Regions from separate parts of the Microbulbifer sp. ABE4_465 genome, predicted to be linked through region 2. Evidence: predicted binding sites of a transcription regulator. Region 2 holds the regulator's gene; each other region holds the start of a gene.
The links. Region 2 encodes LexA, which represses DNA repair genes until DNA is damaged. Its sites were predicted from a motif close to ACTGTNTNTANANACAGT; they were not measured.
Positions count from the first base shown of each region.

Region 1: recA (recombinase RecA) is a predicted target of LexA. The motif match lies at 2,060-2,077, and genes of this name have one in related genera.
Region 3: ruvC (crossover junction endodeoxyribonuclease RuvC) is a predicted target of LexA. The motif match lies at 6,352-6,369, and genes of this name have one in related genera.

Region 1 covers NZ_JBSWXV010000006.1:209,170-218,830, forward strand. Annotated here, with positions in the region: gene ACXAG1_RS12070 (prolyl oligopeptidase family serine peptidase) at 1-366, shown strand, start outside; gene ACXAG1_RS12075 (MaoC/PaaZ C-terminal domain-containing protein) at 487-1,422, shown strand; gene ACXAG1_RS12080 (CinA family protein) at 1,462-1,983, shown strand; gene recA (recombinase RecA) at 2,148-3,179, shown strand; gene ACXAG1_RS12090 (regulatory protein RecX) at 3,182-3,793, shown strand; gene glpK (glycerol kinase GlpK) at 3,915-5,393, shown strand; gene ACXAG1_RS12100 (Trm112 family protein) at 5,845-6,030, shown strand; gene ACXAG1_RS12105 (histidine triad nucleotide-binding protein) at 6,065-6,427, shown strand; gene alaS (alanine--tRNA ligase) at 6,490-9,102, shown strand; gene ACXAG1_RS12115 (aspartate kinase) at 9,272-9,661, shown strand, end outside.
Region 2 covers NZ_JBSWXV010000001.1:436,183-445,843, forward strand. Annotated here, with positions in the region: gene topA (type I DNA topoisomerase) at 137-2,881, shown strand; gene ACXAG1_RS01740 (hypothetical protein) at 3,009-3,575, shown strand; gene ACXAG1_RS01745 (hypothetical protein) at 3,621-3,875, shown strand; gene lexA (transcriptional repressor LexA) at 4,031-4,639, opposite strand; gene ACXAG1_RS01755 (DUF6763 family protein) at 4,779-5,111, opposite strand; gene ACXAG1_RS01760 (TetR/AcrR family transcriptional regulator) at 5,328-5,984, shown strand; gene nagZ (beta-N-acetylhexosaminidase) at 6,007-7,020, shown strand; gene ACXAG1_RS01770 (mechanosensitive ion channel family protein) at 7,088-8,230, shown strand; gene ACXAG1_RS01775 (cold-shock protein) at 8,626-8,841, shown strand; gene ACXAG1_RS01780 (CsiV family protein) at 8,998-9,661, opposite strand, start outside.
Region 3 covers NZ_JBSWXV010000003.1:100,628-110,288, forward strand. Annotated here, with positions in the region: gene ACXAG1_RS07415 (helix-turn-helix transcriptional regulator) at 1-3, opposite strand, end outside; gene ACXAG1_RS07420 (lytic transglycosylase domain-containing protein) at 42-599, opposite strand; gene ACXAG1_RS07425 (proline--tRNA ligase) at 599-2,329, opposite strand; gene ACXAG1_RS07430 (HU family DNA-binding protein) at 2,524-2,952, opposite strand; gene ACXAG1_RS07435 (FmdB family zinc ribbon protein) at 3,244-3,501, shown strand; gene aspS (aspartate--tRNA ligase) at 3,571-5,349, shown strand; gene ACXAG1_RS07445 (YebC/PmpR family DNA-binding transcriptional regulator) at 5,486-6,229, shown strand; gene ruvC (crossover junction endodeoxyribonuclease RuvC) at 6,382-6,912, shown strand; gene ruvA (Holliday junction branch migration protein RuvA) at 7,348-7,959, shown strand; gene ruvB (Holliday junction branch migration DNA helicase RuvB) at 7,985-9,004, shown strand; gene ybgC (tol-pal system-associated acyl-CoA thioesterase) at 9,170-9,583, shown strand; gene tolQ (protein TolQ) at 9,580-9,661, shown strand, end outside.

The DNA of each region.
Region 1 (9,661 bases), on a different contig from region 2:
CGTTACCACACCTTCACCGCTGGTGCCGGCTGGGCCTACGACTACGGCACTGCGGAGCAGAGTGAAGAAATGTTCCAGTACCTGAAAGGCTATTCGCCGGTACACAACGTGCAGGCCGATACCAGCTATCCTGCGACTCTGGTGACGACGGCGGATCACGATGACCGCGTTGTACCGGCACACTCGTTCAAGTTTGCCGCAGAATTGCAGAGCAAGCAGGCGGGTGCTGCGCCTACACTGATTCGGATCGAAACCAACGCAGGCCACGGTGCCGGAACCCCGGTTTCCAAGACCATCGAACAGTACGCGGATATTTTCGGCTTTACCCTGTTCAATATGGGGGTCACCGAACTGCCGGAAAGTTGATCCTGCAACCTTCTGTCATCGTTTCGGCATGAATCGGGGGCAAGATAATGGCTTGACAGGATGATATGACTGATTGGTCTATCGCTCTGTCGCGAGGTATCATTTGGAGCCAATAGATTTATGCCGAGACTTAACGCTGTGCCCAAGGCAACCGACCGGTCTTCACCCCTGCAGATTGAGCTGAGCGCCTGCCCGGCCATACTTCCTCTGTATTTCCGCGCTTTGACGGCTCGCAAAAAGGGGGCTTCGGCCGCCCAGGGGCCAGCAGTTCTGGCCAGTGTCAGCCTGCGCGGGCAGAGAGTCGATGCCGAGCGTGTGCGCGCCTATCGCGAGGTATGTGGCTTTAACGCTGGTAGCCAGCTGCCGGCCACTTATCCGTTTGTTCTGGCTATGCCACTGCATCTGAAATTACTGGTTTCCGATGCATTTCACTTCCCCATTCTCGGTCTGGTCCACCTGCGTAACCAGATAACCCAACACCGCCCTGTCGAATCCTGCGAAGCGCTGGATATTCGCTGTGATCTGCTGTCACCGGTGGCGGTCAAACGCGGTTATGAGTTCGCGCTGGTTACCCGGGTCAGTGTCGCGGGCGACCTTGTGTGGGAGTGCGAAAGCGTGATGTTGAGCCGTGCGCGTCACGGCGGTAAAGACAAGCCCCTGCAGTCCGGGTTTGCTGCCTTCCCGGGAGTCATGCCCGATATGGCGGCTGGCAGTGCAGAGGCGTGGGCTATTCCGGAGGCTGCTGGCCGCAGCTACGCGCGGGTATCCGGTGACTGGAATCCCATTCACCTGTTCGCGTCTTCGGCGCGGCTGTTTGGCTTTTCCAGTGCCATTGTGCATGGTATGTGGACCAAAGCAGCCTGCCTTGCCTCGTTGGAGAAAGGCGCGGGGCTGCCGCAGCAGTTCCGGTTGAGTGTGGAGTACAAACGCCCGGTACTTCTGCCTTCGTCCGTGCGCTTCCAGTGTGTCACCGGGGAGCTGGCAACCGGTTTCCGGGTTGCGGACGACAGCGGTAAAACCCAGTATCTGAATGGTCTGCTCGAGCCGTTGCGGTAGGGCTGGCAGAAGTGTGTCTGTGAGGCGGAACAGAAGTTTATGGCGAATAGCGACACGGATCCGCGAATGGCGTTAGCGGCAGAACTCGGCGAAGAGCTGGTCCGGCTTGGCTGGAAAGTGACCACTGCCGAGTCCTGCACTGGTGGCGCCATTGCCGCAGCGATAACTTCCGTTGCCGGTTCGTCGGTCTGGTTTGATGGCGCAGTTGTATCCTATGCAGACCGAATCAAGCGCAGCTTTCTCGGCGTCGATCAGCGAGACCTTGATACCGCCGGCGCGGTCAGCGAGCCGGTGGTTCGGCAGATGGCGGTGGGGGCACTCAATCGCCTGGATGCCAATCTGGCCGTGGCGGTGAGCGGTATCGCTGGTCCGGATGGCGGCAGTGAAGATAAGCCGGTAGGTACTGTGTGGATTGCCTGGGCACACGGGGAGGGGCAGGAACCTCTGTCCGTCGAGGCCCGGCAAATGCACTTCACCGGCAACCGCGCTGCCATTCAGTTGCAAACCGTAGACGAAGCCCTGCAGGGCTTGCTGGCCATTACCCGCAGTCACCCAGCCTGACCCTCATTCCCGTTTGTCCGGTACTGCTGTGCCAGGTTTTCTATCCTGGCCCGTCGAATACCCGCCATTCCCGATTACTGGTTGCTTATACAGTAATTTTTCTCTAAGCTCCCTTTCCATAGCAGTCATTACTCACCAAATTTCAGGTACATATGGGAAAGGTCATGGATTCCAACAAAGACAAGGCTTTACAGGCAGCGCTCTCTCAGATCGAGCGCCAGTTCGGCAAGGGCACCGTCATGCGTATGGGAGACAAGGAGCGGCAACGCATCCCGGCGATCTCCACCGGCTCTCTTGGTCTGGACGTGGCACTGGGTATTGGCGGCCTGCCGCGCGGTCGTATTGTCGAGATCTACGGTCCTGAATCCTCTGGTAAAACGACCCTGACCCTGCAGGTGATCGCCGAAGCCCAGCGCAAAGGTGGCACCTGTGCCTTCGTGGATGCGGAGCACGCACTGGACCCGATCTACGCCGAGAAGCTGGGCGTGAACGTAGACGAGCTGATCGTTTCCCAGCCGGATACCGGTGAGCAGGCCCTGGAAGTGGCGGATATGCTGGTGCGCTCCGGTGCCGTAGATGTACTGGTGGTCGACTCCGTAGCGGCGCTGACGCCGCGCGCGGAAATTGAAGGCGAAATGGGCGATTCCCACGTAGGCCTGCAGGCCCGCCTGATGTCCCAGGCCCTGCGCAAGCTGACCGGTAACATCAAAAACACCAACACCCTGTGCGTGTTCATCAACCAGATTCGTATGAAGATCGGTGTGATGTTCGGCTCCCCGGAAACCACCACCGGCGGTAACGCGCTCAAGTTCTACTCTTCTGTGCGCCTCGACATCCGTCGTATCGGTTCCGTGAAGGAAGGCGATGAGGTGGTGGGTAACGAGACCCGGGTCAAGGTCGTGAAGAACAAGGTGGCACCGCCGTTCAAGCAGACCGAGTTCCAGATCATGTACGGGCAGGGCATCAACCTGTTGGGCGAGATTATCGATTACGGCGTGAAAATGGGCCTGGTCGACAAGGCCGGCGCCTGGTACAGCTACAAGGGTGACAAGATCGGCCAGGGCAAGGCCAATGCGGTGAAGTTCCTCAAAGAGAACGAAGATATCCGCAACGAGATCGAATCCGGGCTGCGCGCCCAGTTGCTCGGTGACGTGACTCCGGCTCCGGCCGAAGAAGTGGAAGCTGCGGAAGACTGATCTTGTCTTTCTTTCGCAATCCCAATGGCGACGGGGGCAGTGCAGACTGCGACTTCCCGTCGCCAGACTTCTCCTCAGGCCCCTCTTCAGACGCCTCGCCCTCATCGCCTGCCCCTCAGCCCCATAAAACACCTGCCGATGCTTTCCAGGCGCTGTTCAATCACGCGCTGGATCTACTTGCCCGCCGCGAGCACTCCTGCGAAGAGCTGCGCCAGAAGCTCGCGCGAAAGCACCCCGATGCAGATTTTGACGGCGTGCTGCAGCGGCTGCAGGAGCTGAACTACCAGTGTGACCGGCGTTTTGCCGAGACCTTCTGCCGCTCCCGGGTAAACCGTGGGCAGGGGCCGCTGCGAATCCGGCAGGAATTGCAGATCCGTGGAATTCGCGGGGTGCTGGCCCTGGAGGCGATGGACAAGCTGCAGGAGGAAATGGACTGGTTCGAGCTTGCCCTGGAGCAATTGCAGCGCAAGTTTCGCCGCCCCGTCGACGACTCGCTGCCGCGGGAGCAATTGTTGAAGGAGCGCGCGCGGCGCCAGCGGTATCTGGCCTACCGCGGTTTCTATGGCGATGCGATCCAGTACGCCATTGAAGAGCTGAACCGGCCGCAAGACTGAGTCGACTTGTCGCGTCGTATATACTGGCACTAGTTCAGCCGGAGTCCACTAGGCCTAGTGGGGCTGTTGTTTTGTGAATAACCATCCATAAACAGAACGACCCCGGATCTGGCGCGCTTTCATGATTCTCTCCATCGACCAGGGTACTACCGGTACCACCGCCTTTATCTTCGATACCAATGGCAAGCTGCGCGGCCGCAGTTATTCGGAATTTTCCCAGTATTACCCCGAGCCCGGTTGGGTACAGCACGATGCCAGTGAGATCTGGCAGGTGACCCTGAAGGTGTGCGCGGCGGCGATGCAGCGGGCGGGCATTGAGGCGTCCGAGCTGAGTGCGCTGGGGATTACCAATCAGCGCGAGACTACAGTGCTGTGGGATCGAGCGACCGGCGAGCCAGTGCATCCCGCCATCGTTTGGCAGTGCCGGCGCTCGGCCGGAATCTGCAATGAATTGCGCAGGGCAGGGGCCGAGCCCATGGTGCGCGCCAAAACCGGTCTGTTGCTGGATGCCTATTTCTCCGCCAGCAAGCTGCGCTGGATCTTTCGCGAGTCGCCGGAGCTACATCGCCGAGCCGAGGCCGGGGATCTCTGTTTCGGCACCATCGACAGTTGGCTGATCTGGTGCTTCACCGGTGGACGCCAGCACCTCACTGATCATACCAACGCCAGCCGAACCCTGCTGTACGACCTGGATCGCCACCAGTGGGACAGCGAGTTACTGGAACTGTTCGATTGCCCCGCTTCCATACTGCCGGAAATCCGCCCGTCCGCCGGTGACTTTGGCACTACCGATCCCACCGCTTTCTTCGGTGCCCGGGTGCCCATCGCTGGGGTCGCGGGCGATCAGCAGGCGGCGCTATACGGGCAGGGCTGTTTTGCGCCGGGTAGTATGAAAAATACCTACGGCACCGGCTGTTTTATGTTGGCCAGTGCCGGCAAGCGCCGCCCGCTGGTGCCGGATGGCATGCTCACCACCATTGCCTGTGGTGCAGACGGTCAGCCGCAATTTGCGATTGAAGGGTCGGTATTCAATGCCGGTGCGGCGGTACAGTGGTTGCGGGATGACCTGGGGGTTATTCAGCAGGCGGCAGATTCTGAGCAGCTGGCCCAGTCCATCCCGCACACCCGAGGTGTGTATATGGTGCCCGCCTTCAGCGGTTTGGGGGCGCCACACTGGGATGCCGATGCCCGCGGTGCCATGTTCGGTCTCACCCGGGGTGCAGGGCGGGCAGAGATTGTCCGCGCCACGCTCGAAGCCATTGCCTTTCAGAGTCACGAGTTGGCAGAGCTGATGGCCCAGGCCCTGGGGGTCGAGTTGCAGTGCCTGCGAGTGGATGGCGGCGCCAGCGCGAATAATTTCCTGATGCAGTTCCAGGCGGATATTTCCAACCTGCGTGTGGAGCGGCCCCGGCAGATAGAATCGACCGCCGTTGGCGCCGCCTTGCTCGCGGGTGTCGGTGCCGGCCTGTGGGAGAGCGATGCGCTTCCCGAGTGCCTGCAGGACATCGAGCAGGACTTTCTGCCACAGATGTCCGCCCAGACTCGCCAGTCTCATCTCGATGGCTGGCGCAAGGCGGTATCCGCCTGCCGCAGCTTCTAGCTATCCCGTTGCCAGGCGCCTAGGGAAACTCTGATCAAGTCCGTAATGCCTCAGCGTGACCTGAAGGCAGTAGCTGTTAGGCGCAGCTCGCAGTGAATGGCTGGCCCTTTACAAGAGCTGCAACGCAGCAGATGCTGTCTTCAGGTCGCGCCCTACGGGGCTTTCAGAGCGATTCATACTCTGCGTTGTGACTTCTTGAAAGGTCTAGACATTCCTGCGAAGCCACGCCTTGATTGTGAATCGCTCTGAAAGCCTGAGGCATCACGGACTTGATCAGAGGTTCCCTAGCCCTTCCTGCCCGCGGTCAAACCAGTGGCCGCGGAATTCTCCCGTCATTCGTGAAAAGCCCGAAAAAGCGTTGTACCATACGCGGTCATTTTTGCCCGCCAAGCCCCGGGGCATCCCGTTTTCAGGGCGGCGGGCGTCATCTGAGTGAAACACCGAGATCGACATGGACAAGAAATTACTGAGTTTACTGGTCTGCCCAGTCAGCAAGGCCCCTCTCGAGTATCACGAAGAGGCGCAGGAGCTGGTGTGTAAGGCCAGCGGTTTGGCGTATCCGGTACGCGACGGCATCCCGGTGATGCTGGAGTCTGAAGCGCGCCAGCTGACCGTGGACGAAAAGCTGGACAAGTAATCGTTAGCGGTATTTGTGGGCATTGGGGAAAGGCATGGAAGAAGTCAGTGTATTCAGCCGCATTATTGCCGGGGAAATTCCTGCCCCGCGGTTGTATGAAGACGATCACTGTATCGTCATCAAGGATCGTGCTCCCCAGGCGCCCACCCACCTGCTGATTATTCCCCGCAAGCCACTGGTTAGCGTGGCGGATGCCCGCGAAGAAGATGTGCCGCTGCTCGGCCATTTGATGTGGGTGGCTTCAAAAATGGCGGCGCGTCTCCAACTGGAAGACGGCTTCCGCCTGGTGATCAACAATGGCCGCGGAGCTGGCCAGACGGTGTTTCACCTGCACATACATTTGCTGGCGCAGCGCGAGCTGCCAGAAGCGGGCCTTGTTGAAGACCTGCAAGACTGAAACGTTGGCCTGGGGATACCCGGGGCCGACAGGAATTTACCGACGATGTGGACACAGCCCGAATGAAGAGCGCACAGATACGCGAAGCATTTCTCAACTATTTCGCCGAGCAGGAGCACACTCGTGTTCCATCCAGCTCCCTGGTGCCGGGCAATGACCCGACGCTGCTGTTTACCAATGCCGGTATGGTGCAGTTCAAGGATACCTTCCTCGGCCAGGAGTCCCGGCCCTATGTTCGCGCCGCCAGCTCTCAGCGCTGCGTGCGGGCCGGCGGTAAGCACAACGACCTGGAAAACGTCGGTTACACCGCCCGTCACCACACTTTTTTCGAAATGCTGGGTAACTTCAGCTTCGGCGATTACTTCAAACGCGAAGCCATCCAGTTTGCCTGGCAGTTTCTGACCAAAGAGTTGAACCTGCCGGAAGAGCGCCTGTGGGTAACCGTTCACATCAGTGATGACGAGGCCGCCGATATCTGGCTGAAAGAAGTGGGCGTTAGTGCCGACCGCTTCTCCCGTCTGGATGAAGACAACTTCTGGCAGATGGGCGATACCGGCCCCTGCGGTCCCAGCTCCGAGATTTTCTATGATCACGGCGCCGACGTGCCCGGCGGTCCTCCCGGCTCCGAAAACGACGATCTCGATCGCTATATCGAAATCTGGAACCTCGTATTCATGCAGTTCGAGCGTTCCGCCGATGGCGAGCTGCACCCGCTGCCCAAGCCGTCTGTGGATACCGGTATGGGGCTGGAGCGTATCGCTGCGGTTATGCAGGGTGTGCACTCCAATTATGAAATCGACCTGTTCCAGGCGCTGCTCAATGCCGCCGGGGAAGTCGTTGGTTGTGGCGATACCGAAGAGAAGTCTCTGCGGGTAATTGCGGACCATATCCGCTCCTGTTCTTTCCTGATCGCCGACGGTGTCATGCCGTCCAATGAGGGCCGCGGATTCGTGCTGCGCCGCATTATTCGTCGCGCGGTTCGCCACGGGCACAAGCTTGGGCACAAGGATATTTTCTTCTACAAGCTGGTAGCCGCTCTGGTCGCGGAGATGGGCGAAGCCTATCCGGAGCTGAAAGAGAAGCAGGCGCTGATCGAAAAGGCGCTGCGCAAAGAAGAAGAGCAGTTTGCGAAGACCCTGGATAAAGGTCTTGCATTGCTGGATGAGGCGCTGGCGTCACTCGATGGCTCCGAAGTGCCCGGTGAGCTGGTCTTTACCCTGCACGATACTTACGGCTTCCCCACGGATCTTACCCAGGATATCGCCCGCGAACGCGGCTTGACCCTGGATATGGCTGGTTACGAAAAAGCCATGAACGCCCAGCGCGAACGCGCCCGTGCGGCGGGCAAATTCAAGCAGGATTACACCGACAATCTGGATCTTGAAGGCGCTACCGAGTTTCTCGGTTATGACCGCGTTAGCGAACAGGGCAAGGTGGTTGCCATCATTAAAGATGGCGAGCTGGTCGACAGCATTGAAGAGGGCGAGTCTGCAGATATCGTCCTGGACCGCACACCTTTCTATGCCGAATCCGGCGGTCAGGTTGGCGACAGCGGATATCTGCAGTCCGATTCCGGCCGTTTTGAAGTGGGCGACTGTATCAAGCACGGCGCGCACCATCTGCACCAGGGCAAACTGCTGTCCGGCAATCTGGCGGTTGGTGATCAGGTTACTGCGGAAGTTGCCGGTGATGTGCGTCAGTCCACCGCGCTCAACCACTCAGCCACGCACCTGCTGCACGCGGCACTGCGCAAAGTTCTCGGCGATCACGTCACCCAGAAAGGCTCCCTGGTGGATTCCGAGCGCCTGCGCTTCGACTTCTCCCACCCGGAAGCGGTTACCAGTAAGCAGTTGCGTGCGATCGAAGCGCTGGTAAATAGTCAGATCCGCGCGAACACCGCGGTGGAGACCGAAGAAACCGATATTGAAACCGCCAAGGCCAAAGGTGCCATGGCATTGTTCGGTGAGAAGTACGGTGATTCCGTACGTGTTCTGACCATGGGGGAGCGCAACGATAGCGGTGCATTCTCCGTGGAACTGTGTGGCGGTACCCACGTAGAGCGCACTGGTGATATCGGTCTGCTACGTATTGTGGCGGAAAGTGGTATTGCCTCGGGCCAGCGTCGAATCGAAGCTGTAACCGGTGCCCACGCTCTGGCCTTGTTTGATCAGGCCCAGCAGCGTCTGGATCACACGGCGGCACTGCTCAAGGCGCGTCCGGAAAATCTGGCGGAGAAGGTGGAGCAGTTACTCGCCAATAACCGCAAGCTGGAAAAAGACCTGGCCACCCTGAAGACCCGGCTTGCCAGTGGTGCTGGTGGAGACCTCTCCAGTCAGGCTGTGGAGGTGGCTGGTATCAAGTTGCTCGCCGCATCGATTGATGGCGCGGACGCCAAATCCCTGCGTGACCTGGCTGACCAGATGAAAAACAAACTGGGTAGCGGTGCAGTGTTGTTGGCGGCGCCAGGCGACGACAAGGTAGCGCTGGTTGCCGCGGTTACCAAGGATCTCACTGGTCGACTGGCAGCGGGTGACCTGATGCGGTATGCCGCCGGTGAGCTCGGAGGGAAGGGCGGCGGTCGCCCGGATATGGCGCAGGGTGGTGGCACCGACGTGGCGGCGTTGCCAGCGCTGTTCAAAGCCATTCCCCAGTGGGTGGAAAGCAATATCAAGTGAAACCAGGCGCCGAATATTTCGGCGCCGGGCAATCAGATGAAGTTTATTGGCTACAACTCGCAATTTTTCAGTTGATTTGCCCGAAGATTGGTGATTTAGTGCGCGGCTCCTGCGGATCTGGTACCGCGCACTCAGGTAGATAGTCAGGTAGTAAGGAAACACTAGAGCGATGAGTTTGTTCGTGCAGAAATACGGCGGCACTTCGGTAGGCTCCATCGAGCGTATTGAGGCTGTGGCCGACAAAGTGGCGGGCTTCAAGGCCCAGGGCCACGATATGGTCGTCGTGCTGTCCGCCATGAGCGGAGAAACCAACCGTCTTATCGGCCTGGCGAGCCAGATCCAGGAAAACCCGGACCCCCGGGAGATGGATGTACTGGTTTCCACCGGCGAACAGGTCACCATTGCACTGCTGAGCATGGCGCTGAAAAAGCGCGGGTACGATGCCTGTTCTTACACCGGTGGTCAGGTCAAGATTCTCACGGATAACGCACATACCAAGGCCCGTATTCAGCGCATCGACGTGGAGCGCATGCGACGGGATCTGGACTCTGGGAAAGTG
Region 2 (9,661 bases):
CCAATTTGACTCTGATTTCGCCGATTTGCTTGACCACACTGGGGGCGGAGCATATATATTCGCGCAGCGCATTGCCGAAACCGAATCGGGTGCGGTGTGTGTGAGTAGTAAATTTTCTATTAAAAATCAAAAGCTTATGGGTAAATCACTGGTCATCGTCGAGTCACCGGCGAAGGCGAAAACGATCAACAAGTATCTCGGAAAGGACTTCGTGGTGAAGTCCAGTATTGGTCATATCCGAGATCTTCCTACCGGTGCATCGGCGAAACAGGCCGTGGATCCCAAAGAGCGTGCGCGCCGGGCCGCAGAAACCCGCAAGCTGTCGCCCGAAGACAAAGAGGTCTACAAGCGCAAGAAAAGCCGTGAGCAGCTAATCAAGCGCATGGGTATCGACCCGGATCACAACTGGGAAGCGCACTACGAGATTCTGCCAGGTAAAGAAAAGGTGGTGGACGAGCTGCGCAAGTTGGCCGCCAACGCCGACCACGTTTACCTCGCGACGGACTTGGACCGCGAGGGAGAGGCGATTGCCTGGCACTTGCGGGAAGCCATTGGTGGCGACGAGCAGCGCTACCGCCGCGTGGTGTTTAACGAAATTACCAAATCCGCCATTCAGGAGGCGTTCCAGGATCCGGGCCCCCTGGATATCGACCGGGTCAACGCGCAGCAGGCGCGCCGTTTCCTCGACCGCATCGTGGGCTACATGGTTTCCCCGTTGTTGTGGGAGAAAGTTGCCCGCGGTCTTTCCGCCGGCCGCGTGCAATCTGTTGCGGTAAAGCTGGTAGTAGAGCGCGAGCGGGAAATCCGCGCGTTTATTCCGGAAGAATACTGGACCCTGTTTGCCGATACGCAAACGGCCAAGTCAGACGCCCTGCGCCTGGAAGTGAAAAAGCAGGCCGGTGAGGCCTTCAAGCCCACCAACGAAGAACAGGCCATGGCGGCGCTGAAGGCGCTGCAGTCCAGCGACTTCACCGTGAGCGCCCGGGACGACAAGCCCACCAGCTCCAAGCCCAGCGCACCTTATATTACCTCCACGTTGCAGCAGGCCGCGAGCAATCGCCTCAGCTTCAGCGTGAAAAAAACCATGATGATGGCCCAGCGCTTGTATGAAGCGGGTTACATCACCTATATGCGTACCGATTCCACCAATCTGAGCGCCGAAGCCGTATCTTCTGTGCGCGAATTTATTGGTGAGAATTACGGCGATAAATACCTGCCGGAAAACCCCAACCGCTACAGCAGCAAAGAGGGCGCTCAGGAAGCGCACGAAGCGATTCGACCTTCCGATGTGCGGGTAAAACCGAATATGCTGTCCGGTATGGAGCGCGATGCCGAGCGTCTGTACACCCTGATCTGGCAGCAGTTTGTGGCCTGTCAGATGACGCCGGCCCAGTTCACTTCTACGTCTGTTGTGGTTACCGCCGGTGACTTCGAACTGCGTACCCGCGGCCGCGTAATCCGCTTTGACGGCTTCCTGAAAGTCGCGCCGGTGCAGAGCAAGAAAGACGAAGATCTGGTGTTGCCGGACATCAAGGTCGGTGAAAAACTGAACCTGAAACAGCTGGATCCGAAACAGCATTTCACCAAGCCACCGGCGCGCTTCAGTGAAGCGGCACTGGTAAAAGAGCTGGAAAAACGCGGTATCGGCCGTCCTTCCACCTATGCATCGATCATCTCCACCATTCAGGATCGCGGCTACGTGCGCCTGGAGAACCGCCGTTTTTACGCGGAAAAAATGGGCGATATCGTTACCGACCGCCTGAGCGAAAGCTTCACCGACCTGATGGATTACGGTTTTACCGCGAGCCTCGAGGAATCTCTGGATACCGTGGCGGAAGGTAAAAAGGGCTGGAAAGACCTGTTGAACGAATTCTATTCCGACTTCAGCAAGCGTCTCGAGGTGGCACAGGATAAAGAAGGCGGTATGCGTCGCAATGCGCCGACGGATACGGATATCGAGTGCGGTACCTGCGGCAGGCATATGCAGATCCGCACCGGCTCCACCGGTGTGTTCCTCGGCTGTTCCGGTTATGCACTGCCGCCCAAGGAGCGCTGCACCAACACCATGAATCTGGTGTCCGGTGAAGAAGCGGTAGATGCGGAAAAAGACGAAGATGCGGAAACTCGCCAGCTGCGAGACAAGCGCCGCTGCCCGAAATGCGGCACCGCCATGGATAACTACCTGGTGGATGAGCAGCGCAAGTTGCATATCTGCGGTAATAACCCGGACTGTAGTGGCTTCGAGGTAGAGAAGGGCACCTTCAAGATCAAGGGCTACGATGGCCCGGTCATCGAGTGCGACAAGTGTGGCGCGGATATGCAGTTAAAGTCCGGCCGTTTCGGCAAGTACTTTGGTTGTACCAGCGAAACCTGCAAGAACACCCGCAAGCTGCTGAAGAGTGGCCAGCCGGCACCGCCCAAAATGGATCCGGTACCCATGCCGGAGCTGGCCTGCGAGAAAGTGGATGATACCTATATTCTCCGCGACGGCGCCTCCGGTCTGTTTTTGGCTGCCAGTCAGTTCCCGAAAAATCGCGAAACCCGCGCACCCCTGATCAAGGAGCTGCTGCCGCACAAGGACGAAATCGATCCCAAGTACAGCTTCCTGTTCTCTGCTCCCACCGAGGACAACGAGGGCCGTGATACGGTTGTGCGCTTCAGCCGTAAAACTCAGGAGCAGTATGTCCAGAGTGAGGAAGAGGGCAAGGCGACCGGTTGGAAGGCGTTCTATCGCGATGGCAAGTGGCAGGTAGAAGCGCCGGCTAAAAAGGCTCCGGCGAAGAAAAAAGCTGCCGCGAAAAAGGCCCCGGCCAAAAAAGCGGCTGCCAAGAAGGCGCCAGCCAAGAAAAAGGCTGCTCCAAAAAAATCCCCGGCCAAGTAATTGGTCGGAGACCTGCCGACCCGTCATCCCGGCGAAGAGCCTGTGCCGGACTTGATCCGGTAACGGGATCCAGACCTATCCGTCATCCCGGCGAAGGCCGGGATCCAGAATCCCAGAGGTATGCAGTTTGAGTAATCCCTATACCGGTACCGTCGCTTCGGCGCTGCGTAAGGCCCAGCTGCTGCTGCAATCCAGCGCGGAAGCGGGCAATACGCCGTTGCTGGAGTCCTCCCTGCTGGAAGCGGCGGTGCTGCAGTTGTGGCGTGGTTACCGTGCGTTTCTGGCGGAGCAGGGGCATCAGATGCAGTTGGGTTTTGCGGCCGGTGCTGAGCCGGAAACAGCGCAGGCGCTGGCGTCCCTGGTGTCCCAGCGTGGCAAATTCAGTGGTGAAGCCAATGAGCTGGTCAGTCTCGCAGAAAACCCCGATAGCTGGTTTGCGGGGCTCTTCGCAGCCTGGCGTAAATTGTGGGTACTGAGCGCCTCTGGTTCAGTAAGCTCTGGCTCTACCGGTTCTGCTGCGCAGGCGGCGCCCTCCAAACCTGCTGCCACCGTCCAGTCCATCATCCCGGTACGCCAACTGGATAGCGCGGCCGAGGCCCCTGACCAGCCTCTCACCCGTGAGCGGGTGCAGCAGTGGTACCAGTCCCTTTTCGAGCTGATCCAGCGCCAGAGGGCCCACAGTCAGGAGTGGTAGGGTGTGGTACACTGGCTCCAAATTACGCGGTTTGTGGAGAAGTGAATGTCTACCGAGACTTACGAAATCATCGAGTTGTCCAATGGTGATGTAGCGTTGCGACGCGCTGGTCACAAGGGAGAACCGCTGGTGCGTATTCATTTCTCGGACGAGAGCCAGCATTTCCTGCGCGAGCACAAGGTGGCGGTGGCCCGTGCCATGCTGGAGGCGGGGATCGAAGCGGTACAGGACATCAACGAGATGGAGCCGGAGCCGTTTGAGGAAGAAGAGGTGGATCTGGCCGAGCACACGATTCACTGAACATTCTGTGGTTAATTCGCAGACATAAAAAAACAGGGCAAAAGCCCTGTTTTTTTATGTTCGAAGTGCGAGACACGGGATGTTTGGCGACTTGTCATCCCGGCGAAGGCCGGGATCCAGAAAACCTGCGGGCTTGTCGCTCCGAACCGCCATTGTCAAATCGGGTTCTGCCGAATCACGCCCACCGCCAAACCTTCAATGGCAAAGCTGCGGTCCCGCATGTCCACTTCGATCACATCAAAGTCCTGATTCTCCGGCAGCAGCTGCACGGTGGCCTGATTGCCGCGACGTTTGAAGCGCTTCACGGTGACTTCGTCCTCGATGCGCGCAACAACGATCTGCCCATTGCGAATATTGTCAGTGCGCTGCACGGCCAGTAAATCGCCGTCGAGAATACCCGCATCTTTCATGCTCATGCCGTGTACGCGCAACAGGTAGTCCGCGGGTGGGTGAAAAAATTCCGCGGGAATTTCGCAGTACTCTTCGATATTTTCTTCCGCCAGAATCGGGTTGCCGGCGGCAACGCGGCCAACAATGGGTAAACCACTGTTGTAGTCGGGAATTCGAATACCGCGGGAAGCGCCAGCGACCATTTCAATCGCGCCTTTGCGGGCCAAGGCTTTCAGATGTTCTTCCGCGGCATTGGGTGAGCGGAAGCCCAGCTCCTGGGCAATTTCGGCTCGGGTGGGCGGGTAGCCCGTATCATCCAGATAGGATTTGATCAGTTCCAGTACCTGAGCCTGGCGTGCAGTGAGGTTTGTCATGGGCGCCTTCCTGTTGTCTGTATTTATATACAGTTGCTGTGATTATATACAGATTTCAGGGGCGCGCAATCATTGCCCGATTGCGGGGTTGCGGTTGACTCGCAGCACGATGACGGCGGGCACTGGCCGGAGCGATCCGTCAGTAGCCCTCGTCAGTACCCGGAAACGAATCTCCTTCAAGCCGGTCAATGGCGCTTTGCGCGGGAGAAAAGATCGGGCTGCGGTAGCCTGCGTCTTCCTCATCCTGCATTTCGTCGGCAAAGGTGCCATAACCTGCATTGGCGTCTTCCGGAGCGGCGGCGCCAATCACTGGTAGCGACGGCCAGTTCTGGAACTCGATTTCGTCCAGGCTGCCGTCCACATACTGAATTTCGATCGTGCGGGCGGGATGGTCAACCGCAACCACTTCAAACAGGTCGCCAGTATCAAAATTTTCAAACCAACTGCCAATTTCCGGAGCGATTCGTGCCATGGCGTGCTCCTCCTCTTTTACTGCTTTGTTGTCTTCGCCTTCAGTTCCATCCCGGCGCTTTCAGAACTTGTACACTCGTTCTAATGTGGTGGACGCAAGCTTGGTACTCCCGCGGGGTGGAGAATGGCTTGCGCAGGTTTCATCGTCGGCGGACTGTGCTAGTCTCGCGGTAAAACAAGCGTTTAAATTGTTGGTTTGAATTGGTGTGAAATCGGCATGAGTCAGTCAGACACAGTCCATCGTATTCTGGACGCCGCTGAAGTCCTGTTCGCGGAGCGGGGCTTTACCGAGACCTCCCTGCGTACCATCACCAGTACCGCCGGGGTGAACCTGGCAGCGGTGAACTACCATTTCGGTTCTAAAAAAGAACTGATTCAGGCTGTTTTCGAGCGGTTCCTTACACCTTTTACGGCCATTCTCGATCAGGAGCTTGCGCGCAGGGCGGGGGCTGGTGAGCCACTGCAACTGGATGATCTGCTGCAAAGCCTGTACCGGGTGGCGCTGGCCGGTCTGGCCAGTCAGGGGCGCGACCCGAAACGCTTTATGCGATTGCTCGGTCTGGCGTATACCCAGTCCCAGGGGCACTTGCGGCGTTTTATCGTATCCCGCTACGGTGACAGCTACCGGCGCTTTGCGGGGCAGTTGGCGGCGGCTCTGCCGCACGTTGACCCGGTGACCTTCTACTGGCGTCTCTACTTCATGCTTGGCGCTACGGTCTTTTCTCTTTCGAGCTTTGACGCCATTGAAGCTATCCTTCGGGAAGATTTTGGCGCCCAGAGCAGTCTCGAGGAGACCCTGGCGCGCCTGGCGCCCGCGGCCGTAGCCATGCTCACTGCGCCCATGCCGGGAAACAACGCCGGCGACGTCGATTAAATTCAATGTGGAGTTCATGCGGATGTCTACCCCGATTGGCCCGGTAATGATTGATGTCGAAGGGCACACCCTCACCGAGGAAGAGCGCACGCTGCTGCGTCATCCCCAAGTGGGCGGACTGATTTTCTTTGCGCGGAATTTCGAAAGCCGGCCACAGCTGGAGGCACTGATTGCAGAGATTCGCGCCCTTCGTCCTGAAATCCTGCTGGCGGTAGATCAGGAAGGGGGCCGGGTGCAGCGCTTTCGCGATTCTTTCACCCGAATTCCCTCAATGCAGGCGCTTAGTGCCCGGGCCGATAAACAGCAACTGGAAGATGTGGGCTGGTTGCTGGCCGCGGAGTTGCTGGCGGTTGGCATCGACTTCAGTTTCGCGCCAGTGCTGGATGCGGACGACGACTTCTGCCGTATTGTCGGCGATCGCAGCTTTGCCCGGGATCCACTGAAGCTTGCCGAGAAGGCGCGCCCGTTTATGGCGGGTATGCACGACGCGGGCATGGCCACGACCGGCAAGCACTTCCCGGGGCATGGGCAGGTGCTCGAAGACAGTCATGAAGAGTTGCCCGTGGATCAGCGCCCCCTGGAGGAGGTGCTGTCTTCCGATTGCATACCATTTAGCGAGAGTATTGCGGCCGGTGAGCTGGAGGCCGTGATGCCGGCGCATATTCGTTTTGCTCAGGTGGATGAAAATCCGGTGGGTTTTTCCCGGTTCTGGCTGCAGGAGATTCTGCGCAAGCGCCTCAAATTTGATGGCGTTATTTTCAGTGACGATTTGACCATGGAGGGCGCGGGCGCTGCAGGCGGCTACCGGGAACGTATTCACGCTGCCATGGCGGCAGGGTGCGATATGGGCGTGGTCTGTAATAATCGTGCAGGTGCCATTGAGGTGCTGGAGGCTTTGGAAGGGTTTACACCGGATCCTGCGTCCAGCAAGCGCCTGGAGCGGATGCGCGGCCGCGGGGAAATTCAATCCTGGGGGGCACTGGAAAAGAGTGAGCGCTGGCAGAAAACCCGGCAGTGGCTGGCCTCCTGGATGTAAATACCGTGCCTTATTTGTTAAAAATGGTGCGCACGTTTGTTTGTACAGCAATAAATTTCAGTAACTAATGGAGTTGTTTGTGGAGTCAGTTACAGCGTTTTTGCGCTCTCTGGTGGGGGATGATCGTTTCTGGATTGCCGAAATATTTGTCGTCGTATTAATCACGGCTACTGCGTCCTGGGTTCTGGGACTGTTTGTTAACCGGCTGCGCGAGCGCGCGGAGCGAACCGTCAACCCCTGGGATGATGCGCTGGTCAATTCGATCAACCCGCCCGCGTCAATCCTGGTCTGGTTGCTGGGGCTATCGTTTGCCGCTGCCCGTGCCGGTGACGCGACCGGGGCAGAACTCCTGCTCTGGCTGGATGGCAAACCCAGAGCGATAGGCTTTGTCGTGGTGGTTACCTGGTTTGCGCTGCGTTTTGCGAAAGAGGTTGAGCAGAATCTCGCAGATCCGCGCTACGCGCGTAAGCCCGTCGACACAACCACTGTGCGTGCCATAGGCAAGCTGGTGCGGGCCTCCATCATGATTACTGCGGGCATGGTCGTCATGGAACGGCTCGGGTACAACCTCAGCGGGATACTGGCCATGGGCGGCATCGGTGGCCTGGCAATCGGTTTTGCCGCCAAAGACTTGCTTGCGAATTTCTTTGGCGGGCTGATGATCTATCTGGATCGCCCGTTCAAAGTGGGGGATTGGGTAAGGTCGCCGGATAAGGAAATCGAAGGGACGGTTGAAGATATTGGCTGGCGCCTGACCCGAATTCGTACTTTCGACAAGCGCCCCTTGTATATCCCCAACGGTGTGTTTACCCAGATCTCGGTGGAGAATCCGTCGCGTATGCTGAACCGCCGGATTTACGAAACCATCGGTATTCGCTACGACGATGCGCAACGGATGGCGCCCATCGTGAAAGAAGTGCGGGCGATGCTGGAGCAGCACCCGGAGATCGATACCAATCAGACGCTGATCGTAAACTTCAATTCATTTGCGCCCTCGTCACTGGATTTCTTTATTTACACCTTTACCAAGACCACGGATTGGGTGCGTTATCACGAAATCAAACAGGATGTGTTGCTGAAGATCCTGAAGATTGTCGAAGATCAGGGGGCCTCCTGTGCCTTCCCAACGTCGACCTTGCATATCGCGGATATACCAGAGTTGGCGTTGGGCGATCGGCGTGCCGAACCCTCCAGTCCGCTGAGTGCTTGAGTGCCGTCATTTGATCGATGCTCGATGCCCCGAGTTTCGAGCGGAGAGGGGCGCAACGAATGTCAGGTTTGTGCGTCTGGGCTTGTTCGAGATTTGGGGCTTTAGAGCATGAAAAGTCAAAAAGTGTGGCACTTTCGTTACTGAATTGGTGATATGTTGCGCATTGTAGGTGGGAAGTAACATTAATTTCACGTGCAAACCTAGACAGTGGCGCAGTTTTATCTAAGAATCGGTAACGACTTGTTCGACATGTCGGATGGGTGCTTCGAGACAGTGGCCGGCCTCCAGATCTTTCTCTCTAAAGGTTTGGTTTTATCGGCACGGCCACCGCAATTGGGGTAGGCGAGTCGCCCGCAACCGGGGCGAACGCAATAACAATAAATGAGGTTGGCTTAATGAGTGATCGCGTTACGGGTACCGTGAAGTGGTTTAACAATGCCCGGGGTTATGGATTTATCACCTGTTCAGAAGGTGCGGAAGATATTTTTGTTCACTACCGCAGCATCCGCGGCGACGGCTACAAGACCCTGAACGAAGGGCAGTCGGTAGAATTTGAGATGCAGCAGGGCGACAAGGGCCTGCTGGCAGAAGACGTGGTTCCCTGCGAGTAATTCGCGACCTCGTTTAGGTTGGCCGTCGGCAGTGCGCTGAATCTTCGACGCTGGCGCCAACCTCAATAAAAAAGCCCACAGGGTAGCAGGATGTACTGCTATTCCGTGGGCTTTTTTGTGCGCGAATCCGGCCCCGGCTGGAGCGGTAATTCCAGGTTAGTCGACGAGTCCGGTTGGTTCGATGTCTTCTTCCGGGGAAGGCGTCACCGTCCGCACCTCGATCAACACCCCGAGCATGGGGTGGTCAATATAGTGCAGTTCACCGCTGCGCAGGCGGCGCTCTTCCTGCAGTACCGCTACGCGTTTCGCGATTTTCTCCATCGGCAAGGCGGGAGCGCCAATACCGTCGATTTCTCCACTCTCGCTGTGAAACACCGCACGATCTGCGCTGATGCTGAAGCCGCCGCTGGCGGTGTCGCTGTAGCTGTTCGGTGCGTTGCCCTGGTTGGCAGCTGACGTCAGTCCCATGGGCTCTTCGTTCATTGTGTCCGCCTGTTGCGCAACCGGGGCGCGTGGGCGCGCGGGTACCGCGATGCCAGCGGGGGCGCTTTCGACACCGGATGGAAAGCTGCTCCCCGTTGCTGGATTCCACTGGCCGCCATTCCCCGCTTGATCCGCCCACTCGCTCAGCCACAGATCAGTGCTCAGATGTAGGTAGCGCGATACGCTGAGTGTGACACTGCCCTCCAGCTGGTGATGATCGCCGCTGACTTCGCCGCCGCTGATGACTACCGCCGGCGCATTGCGTTCGGTTTGAAGAATCTGGCGCCAGGTCTTGTGAAACAGGACGTTGTAGGCGCGATCCCGGCTCAGGGCTGCC
Region 3 (9,661 bases), on a different contig from region 2:
CACCGAAACCCTCTCTGGTTGCCGCTATTTTTTATTGCTGGCTAGCGCCAGCGCTCCACCCAGGCGTCCAGCACTTTGCGGCTATAGGTGTGCCGCCCGTAGCTACCGTTGTAGTAGGCCAGTGCATTCGGCATATTGCCCTTGGCCTTTTTGATGTAGTGCTTGAGGATGGTACAGCCGTAACGGAGGTTGGTTTCCATATCGATGAGATTGTCCTCCGGGCGGCCAATTTCATTTTTCCAGAACGGCATCACCTGCATCATGCCCTGGGCGCCCACGCGGGAAACGGCGTAGGGGTCAAATGCACTTTCAATCTGAATCACCGCCAGCACAATTTCCGGCTGCAATCCGGCGCGGGTCGCTTCGCGGTGGATCGCCTTGAGCACGGTCATGCGTTCCTCAGGATCTTTGATGTAGCGTGCCAGTGGTTGGGATTTGGCCATCAACCACACTTCCGCATCAAAGCGATCCGCAAAGGAATCCGCCTCGGTGACGGCGCCCTTCAATGCCAGCAACAGCTGTGGATCCACCTCTTTGACCTGGGCGGATACCGCACTGCTGAGTAGCGTCAGCAGAAATGTGGCGATGGCTGCACGGATCAATGTGGGATTTTCTCGAGCAGGATGTCGAGGATCTGGTCCGCGGAGAACTCCTGGTTCTGGGAATCCCGGCGCCCTTTGTACTCGATGTTGCCTTTTTCCAGGCCGCGGTCACCCACCACGATACGGTGCGGAATCCCCATCAGCTCGGTATCCGCCAGCATGCCGCCCAGGCGTGCCTTGGGCTCGTCCATCAGCAGGACATCGATGCCTTTTGCAGTAAGGGCCTCGTAGATGTGCTCGCATTTCTGCTGCACCGCTTCACTCTTCTGCATGTTGATTGGCACGATGGCCAGCTGGAAAGGCGCGATCGCTTCCGGCCAGATGATGCCTGCGTCATCGTGATTCTGTTCAATCGCCGCTGCTACCACGCGGGAAACACCTATGCCGTAGCAGCCCATGGTCATGACCTGCTCTTTGCCGTTTTCGTCCAGTACCGTGGCCTTCATCGCCTCACTGTACTTGGTGCCGAGCTGGAAAATGTGGCCGACTTCGATGCCGCGCTTGATTTCCAGCGTGCCCTGGCCGTCGGGGCTGGCATCACCGGGCACTACATTGCGCAGGTCTTCGATGCGGGAAATGGCCGCATCGCGCTCCCAGTTCACGCCGGTGAGGTGGTAATCGTCCTTGTTGGCGCCACACACGAAGTCCGCCAGGTGCGCGGCGGCGCGATCGACGATCACATCGATCTTCATGCCCACCGGGCCGAGGGAGCCGATACCGCAACCGAGTTCTTCGGCGATGCGTGCTTCCGGGGCAAACTGCAGCGGGCTGGCTACGCCGGCCAGCTTCTCGGCTTTCAGTTCGTTCAGGTCGTGATCGCCGCGCAGCACCAGTGCCACCAGCGGCGCGGTCTCGCCCTCTTCTTCGGTCTCGCCCAGCACGATCAGGGTTTTCACCGAAGAGTTTGCGGCGATGCCGAAAGTCTCTTCAAGAGCAGCAATGGTCTTCTGGCCGGGAGTGTGCAGCTCGGCCATTTCTTTGGCCGGGGCTGGGCGCTCGCCTGCCGGAGCGACTGCTTCTGCCAGCTCCACGTTTGCCGCGTAACGGCTCTCGGTAGAGAAGGCGATATCGTCCTCTCCACTCTGGGCCAGTACGTGGAATTCGTGGGAGTGGGAGCCGCCGATGGAGCCGGTGTCCGCCAGTACCGGGCGGTAGTCCAGGCCGATGCGGTCGAAGATGCGACAGTAGGCGCCGTGCATGACGTCGTAGGTTTCCTGCAGGGAGTCTGCGCCCAGGTGAAAGGAGTAGGCGTCCTTCATGGTGAACTCGCGCGCGCGCATCACGCCGAAGCGCGGGCGAATCTCATCGCGGAATTTGGTCTGGATCTGGTAGAAGTTCGCCGGCAGCTGCTTATAGCTGTTGACCTCGGTGCGAATCAGATCTGTGATCACTTCCTCGTGGGTCGGGCCCAGGCAGAAAGGATTGTCGTGGCGATCCTGGATACGCAGCAGCTCCGGACCGTACTGTTGCCAGCGGCCAGATTCTTCCCACAGGTCCGCCGGTTGCACTACCGGCATCAGCACTTCCAGGGCGCCGGCGCTGTTCATTTCCTCGCGCACAATGCGCTCCACCTTGCGCAGTACGCGCAGGCCGGTGGGCAGCCAAGTGTAGAGTCCGGAGGACAGGCGGCGGATCATGCCCGCGCGCAGCATCAGCTGATGGCTGATGACCACTGCGTCATTGGGGGTTTCTTTCTGGGTGGCAATCAGGTAGCGGGATGCGCGCATAGTGGTTTCTTAGCTTTTTCCGGGAAAATTTCAGGACGGCCATTTTACGCTGCCGGAGGCCTGTTTTGGTAGAGCAGCTGATTGGCGTTGATAGTGGCTGAGAGAAGAGACAGGCAGGAGAGGCCCTGTAACGAGGCGCCCATAAACAGAAAACCCCGCAAAAGCGGGGTTTTCGGGACTAAAGGCGGCGAGACTCAGGACTCGGCCATTTCCTTCAGCTTCTTCAGCGGGCGGATTTTCACCTGGATGCTCGCAGGCTTGGCCTTGAACATGGTCTCTTCGCCGGTGAAGGGGTTGATGCCTTTGCGGGCTTTTTTGGCCGGCTTCTTCACGGTGGTGATCTTCAGCAGGCCCGGCAGGGCGAATTCGCCCACGCCGCGCTTCTTCACGTGACCTTCGATCACATCGGTCAGCTCGTCCAGGACAGACTGAACCTGTTTGCGGGACAGTTCGGTCTTCTCGGCGATCTGGTTCAGGATCTGGGTTTTGGTGTACTTCTCTTTGATTGCAGTCACTTTCTTGGCCGGAGCGGCCTTGGCTGCTGCTTTCTTGGCTGGAGCCTTTTTGGCTGCAGTCTTCTTGGCGGGGGCTTTCTTAGCTGCGACTTTCTTCTTTGCGGCCATGTTAGCTTCCTTCCTTATGTAAGTGTTTTTTCCAGTGAAAGTGGGCGTACATCAAGGTTTGCCCAGTGGCGTACCCAAGTACTGAGCTGAAGTATATCCAGTTTTTTTCCGCGCGCACGGGCTTAAATCAGAAAAAAAGTGCTTTTTTTTAGGGTTTTGGCCGAAAAATGGCCCGTGAAACGCTGGCCTGAGGCTACCTGCGAGCACCGGGTTGCTCCAGTGAACAGGCTCCTTCTTCCCTCGCAAGTGCTCATGTATAATCTGCGCCCCTTTATATTCCGGGTATTAGCCATGCCTATTTACGAATACCAATGCAAGGCCTGTGGGCACCAGATGGAAGCCCTGCAGCGTATGAGCGACGCTCCGCTGACCGACTGCCCCGCGTGCAACCAGGCGGAATTGAGCAAAAAAATCAGTGCCGCCGGATTCCGCCTCAAGGGTGGCGGTTGGTATGAAACCGACTTCAAAACCGGCAGTAAGAAGAATCTTGCCGGTGATACTGCCAAGCCCGCCGGCAAATCCGGTGGCTCGGAAGCGAAAGCCAGCTAAGCTGCAAAGCTGAGCACCTGAAGCTAAGAAAGCTGAACAAAGACGATACTACTAAGGGAATAAGACTCCATGCGCACCGACTACTGTGGCGCCCTGCGATCCGCCGATATTGACCGCGAAGTAACCCTGTGTGGCTGGGTAGACCGCCGCCGCGATCACGGTGGGGTGATCTTTATCGACCTGCGCGACCGCGATGGTATTGCCCAGGTGGTCTTTGATCCGGATGCCGCAGAGCACTTTGAACTCGCCGATCGCGTGCGCAGTGAATATGTCCTGAAGGTTACCGGCCGTGTGCGCGCCCGCGCCCCGGAAGCGGTAAACCCGAACATGGTCACCGGTGAAATCGAGGTTTACGGCCTGCAGCTGGAAATTCTCAACAGCGCGGAAACCCCGCCCTTCCAGCTGGACGAGCACACCGCCGTCGGCGAAGACGTGCGTCTGAAGTACCGCTACCTGGACCTGCGCCGCACCGAAATGCAGCGCAACCTGCGTTTCCGCTCCCAGATCACCAACGCCATCCGCAACTACCTGGACGGCGAAGGTTTCCTGGATATCGAAACCCCGATCCTGACCCGCGCTACCCCGGAAGGCGCCCGTGATTACCTGGTGCCGAGCCGCACCCACGCTGGCAAGTTCTTCGCGCTGCCTCAGTCCCCGCAGCTGTTCAAGCAGCTGCTGATGGTGTCCGGCTTCGATCGCTACTACCAGATCGCCAAGTGTTTCCGCGACGAAGACCTGCGCGCAGACCGTCAGCCGGAATTCACCCAGATCGACATTGAGACTGCATTCCTCGATGAGAACGCGATCATGTCCATCACCGAGGACATGATTCGCAAGCTGTTCAAAGAGCTGAAGGGTGTCGAGCTGGGTGAATTCCCACGCATGCCGTTCAGTGAGGCGATGGCGAAATTCGGTTCCGACAAGCCGGACCTGCGCATCCCGCTGGAGCTGGTGGATATCAAGGACCTGATGACACAAGTGGACTTCAAGGTGTTTTCCGGCCCGGCCAACGACCCGAAAGGTCGCGTGACCGCGCTGAAAGTCCCCGGCGGCAACGACAAGCTGACCCGCAAGCAGATCGACGACTACACCAAGTACGTGTCCATCTACGGCGCCAAGGGCCTGGCCTACATCAAGGTCAACGACAAGTCCGACCTGGAAGGCGGCCTGCAGTCCCCGATCGTAAAATTCCTGCCCACCGACGTGCGTGCGGCCATTCTTGACCGCGTACAGGCTGAGAACGGCGACCTGATCTTCTTTGGTTCCGACAAGGCCAAGGTGGTTTCCGAAGCGCTCGGCGCACTGCGCTGCAAGCTGGGTGAAGACCTGGATCTGTACGTGTCCGAGTGGGCGCCGCTGTGGGTGGTGGACTTCCCGATGTTCGAAGAGAACGACGACGGCAGCGTTACCGCACTGCACCACCCGTTCACCGCGCCGTCCTGTTCCGCAGAAGAGCTGGAAGAAAATCCGCTGGAAGCCCTGTCCCGCGCCTACGACATGGTGCTGAACGGCACCGAGCTGGGTGGTGGTTCCATCCGTATCCACAACCAGGATATGCAGCAGACCGTATTCCGCGCCCTCGGCATCGAGGCCGAGGAGCAGCGCGAGAAGTTTGGCTTCCTGCTGGACGCATTGAAGTACGGCGCACCGCCCCACGGCGGCCTGGCCTTTGGCCTCGACCGCCTGGTGATGCTGATGACCGACAGCGACTCCATCCGCGACGTCATTGCTTTCCCGAAAACCCAGAGCGCGGCCTGTGTAATGACCGACGCCCCGGGAGCGGTAGATGCCAAGCAGCTGCGCGAACTGAGTATCCGCCTGCGCCAGAAAGAAGAGCAGGTAGGTTAAAGGCAGTATTTTCTAATCGTCATTCCGGCGCAGGCCGGAATCCAGATAGCTGGACCCCGGCCTGCGTCGGGGAGACGAAAAGCATGAGTGCGCCAGACCCAGATTTAGATATAGAACAAAGACCGGAGATTTATCGATGGCAGGACACAGTAAATGGGCCAATATCAAACACCGCAAGGCCGCCCAGGACGCCAAGCGGGGTAAGGTTTTCACCAAGATCATTCGCGAGCTCACCGTAGCCGCGAAAGGCGGTGCCAACCCGGATGACAACCCCACACTGCGCGCCACCATCGATAAAGCCCTCGGCGCGAACATGAAGCGCGACACCATCGACAAGGCCATCGCCCGCGGCGCCGGCAATGCCGATGGAGAAAACTACGAAGCGGTTACCTATGAAGGATACGGCGTTGGTGGTGTAGCGGTACTGGTGGAATGCCTCACCGACAACCGCAATCGCACCGTAGCCGAAATCCGCCACGCGTTTACCAAGCGCGGTGGCAACCTGGGTACCGACGGCTCCGTTGCCTACCTGTTCGCCCGCAAGGGCCAGATGTATTTCGAACCCGGCGTTGATGAAGATGCGCTGATGGAAGCGGCTCTGGAAGCCGGCGCCGAAGATATCGAAACCAACGATGACGGCAGCATCGAAGTCACCACCGAGTTCACCGATTACATGTCGGTAAAAGATGCGCTCACCGAAGCGGGCTTCAAGCCGGACAATGCCGAAATCGCCATGATCCCATCCACCACCGTCCCCATGGATAAAGACGGGGCGGAAAAGGTAATGGCGCTGGTGGATATGCTGGAAGACCTGGACGATGTGCAGAATGTCTACTCCAACGCCGATATCCCCGAAGAAGTGATGGCGGAACTAGGTTGATCCTTGTCCGCTACACGGCTTCGAAAATGCCCCGCAATCGCGGGGCATTTTTGTAACTGACCGTGCAGATCTGCTTCCCGCCTTGACGCCCAGTCCTCACCTTGGGAAACTTCCCGTCAACAATTGTATAAATGTACAGGGGGCAGCCTGCCGTGACCCGAATTCTGGGCATCGACCCCGGCTCACGCAAAACCGGTTACGGCCTGATTGACGTCGAGCGCTCCAATGCCCGCTACGTCGCCAGCGGTGTGATCAAACTCCCCGACGGCCCACTGCCGGAGCGCCTGAAGCTCATATTTGACGCCGTGAGTCAGATTGCCCAGCAGTACCAGCCGCAGCAGATGGCCATCGAAAACGTATTTATGTCGAAAAGCGCCGGCTCCGCGTTAAAGCTGGGTCAGGCAAGAGGCGCCGCCATCGTCGCCGCCACCCATGCGGATCTGCCTGTGTCTGAGTACGAAGCGCGCAAGGTGAAGCAGGCGGTGGTAGGTAATGGTGGCGCCGACAAGCTGCAGGTGCAGCATATGGTCAAAACCCTGCTCAAACTGCCCGCTTCTCCGCAAGAGGATGCGGCGGATGCTTTGGCCGTTGCCTTGTGTCATATGCATACCATGCAGACGCTGATTCAAACCTCGGCGGGGAGTCGCACTCGGTTTCGGCGTGGCCGGCTCAGTGTTACTTAGTTGGCGCTCGGGTTTCGGGTGGTTGTGGGGCTTGCTGTCTAAAGGTTCTGTGGCGGCTCCGCTACCGGTGACACCTTCGCGGGACACGGGCTAGGCGCCCCCCCGTAAACCCATCCCTGGGGGCTCGGCTGCGGCCATCCAGGCCGCAGACGGTCCCGCGAAGGTGTCCCCGGTATCGAAGCCTTAGCCCTGTAGCGCTGCTTGCTTGGCAATCACCGGGTGTACCTCGTGGTGGGATAAACAGCATTGGTAAAAATTTAAGGCGCTGCTGCCGATAAAGGTTTGCCAGACCTTCTGCGAGAGGGACCTCGCGGAAGAGCCCCCATGGATGGGTTTACGGCGTGTCTGGCAAACCTTTACCGGCAGTAGCGGCGCCACTGAACTAGAAAAATACGGACCACCGGACTTAAAGGTTCGGAGGAAAAAGAGAACAACATGATCGGAAGACTCACCGGCAAACTGGCCGCCGTGCAGCCCCCGCAATTACTGGTAGACGTGCAGGGTGTGGGCTACGAAGTGCTGGCCCCCATGACCACCATCTTTGAACTGCCCCAGCTGGGCGGTAGTGTGCAGTTGCATACCCATCTGGCGGTATCGGAAACCTCCCAACAGCTGTTTGGTTTTATCCGCGAAACCGATCGTCAGCTGTTCCGTACCCTGATCAAGGTCAACGGCGTCGGCCCCAAAATGGCCCTGGCCATCCTGTCCGGCCTCGACGGCGCCGCACTGGCCCGTTGTGTGGCGGATGACAATGTGAGCGCATTGGTGAAGGTACCCGGCGTGGGCAAGAAAACCGCCGAGCGTCTGATTATCGAACTGCGCGGCAAACTCACCCCGCAGACCGGCGACCTCGGCGATATCCCGCTGATGTCCACCAACGCCGAACCCAAAGTCGATCAAAGTGGCGAGGCCGAAAGCGCCCTCGCTGCCCTGGGCTACAAGCCCACCGACGCCACCAAAATGGTTGCCCGCGCCGCCAAAGAGCAGCCCGAAGCCGACAGCGCCACTCTTATCCGCCTGGCACTGAAAAGCATGGCTCCGGCCTGATACCGTATCCATTTGAGAATTCCCCGTGATTGAAGCCGACCGCCTGATCGCCCCCGAACCCCAGGGTCCAACTGGCCAGGAAGAGCAGTACGACCGCGCCGTGCGCCCCAAAACCCTGTCCGACTACGTGGGTCAGCCGGTGGTGCGCGAGCAGATGGAAATCTTTATCCAGGCTGCCAAGCTGCGCAAAGAAGCGCTCGACCACACCCTGGTATTCGGCCCCCCGGGCCTTGGCAAAACCACCCTCGCGAACATCATCGCTGCGGAAATGGGTGTGGCAATCAAGACCACTTCCGGCCCGGTGCTGGAGAAGGCCGGCGATCTCGCCGCCATCATGACCAACCTCGAGCCCGGGGATGTGCTGTTTATCGACGAGATTCACCGCCTCAGCCCCCACGTGGAAGAGGTGCTGTACCCCGCGATGGAAGACTATCAGCTGGACATCATGATCGGGGAAGGGCCGGCCGCGCGTTCCATCAAGCTGGATCTGCCGCCATTTACCCTGGTGGGCGCTACCACGCGTGCCGGGTTGCTGACCTCGCCGCTGCGGGATCGCTTCGGTATTGTGCAGCGCCTCGAATTTTATTCGGTGGAAGATCTCACCAGTATTGTCGCCCGCTCCGCCGGATTGATGGGCGTGGCGATGGATGAGGGCGGTGCCCACGAAGTGGCGCGCCGCGCCCGCGGTACCCCGCGTATCGCCAACCGCCTGCTGCGCCGGGTGCGGGATTACGCCGAAGTGAAAAGCGACGGTCATGTGTGTGCGGAAACCGCGGACCTGGCGCTGAATATGCTGAATGTGGATGTCCGTGGCTTCGATCAGCTCGACCGCCGCATGCTGCTCACCATGATCGAGAAGTTTGACGGCGGTCCGGTGGGGGTCGACAGCCTGGCGGCGGCAGTCAGCGAGGAACGCGATACCATCGAGGACGTGCTGGAGCCCTACCTGATCCAGCAGGGCTACCTGACCCGCACCCCCCGCGGACGGGTGGTGACTGCGCTGGCCTACGAGCATTTCGGCATTCCCAAGCCGGACCGAAGCTGACGCGCAATTGTCATTGACCACACCTGACGAAGCGGTCTAGTTGCTGTAGCATGTCCTGTTAGCGCTGGTAGAGGGCTTCAACTGCGGTTGAAATCCTCCCGACGTGACCCAAACCGCTATCAACAAGAAAAAGTCAGTTCGCGGTCGGCGAGTTAAGGACGGTGCGTGTCAGAACCCTTCAATATTCCCATTCGCGTCTATATCGAGGATACGGACGCTGGCGGAATTGTTTATTACGTCAATTATTTAAAGTATATGGAGCGCGCGCGCACAGAATTGGTCCGTGCGCTCGGCTATGATAAACCCGCGATGCCGCAGCAGGGTTTGTTGCTCGTGGTGCATTCAGCGGAGGTTCAGTACCGCCGGTCTGCAATACTCGACGACGAACTCAGAGCCAGCGCCGAGGTCGGTAAAGTTGGTCGTGCCGGCGTCACCTTTGAGCAGAAAATCTGGCGCGGTAATGAAATTATTTGTGAGGGCGTGGTCAAAGTGGCCTGCGTGGACGACGCAAGCCGCAAACCCTGCGCGCTCCCCGAATCCATCCATCAAGCATTGAAGGCAGCGAGTCAACATTCATGAATGCCGGTGAACAACTTTCCCTGTGGGGCCTGATTTCCAGCGCCAGTCTGCTGGTGCAACTGGTTATGCTGATGCTGC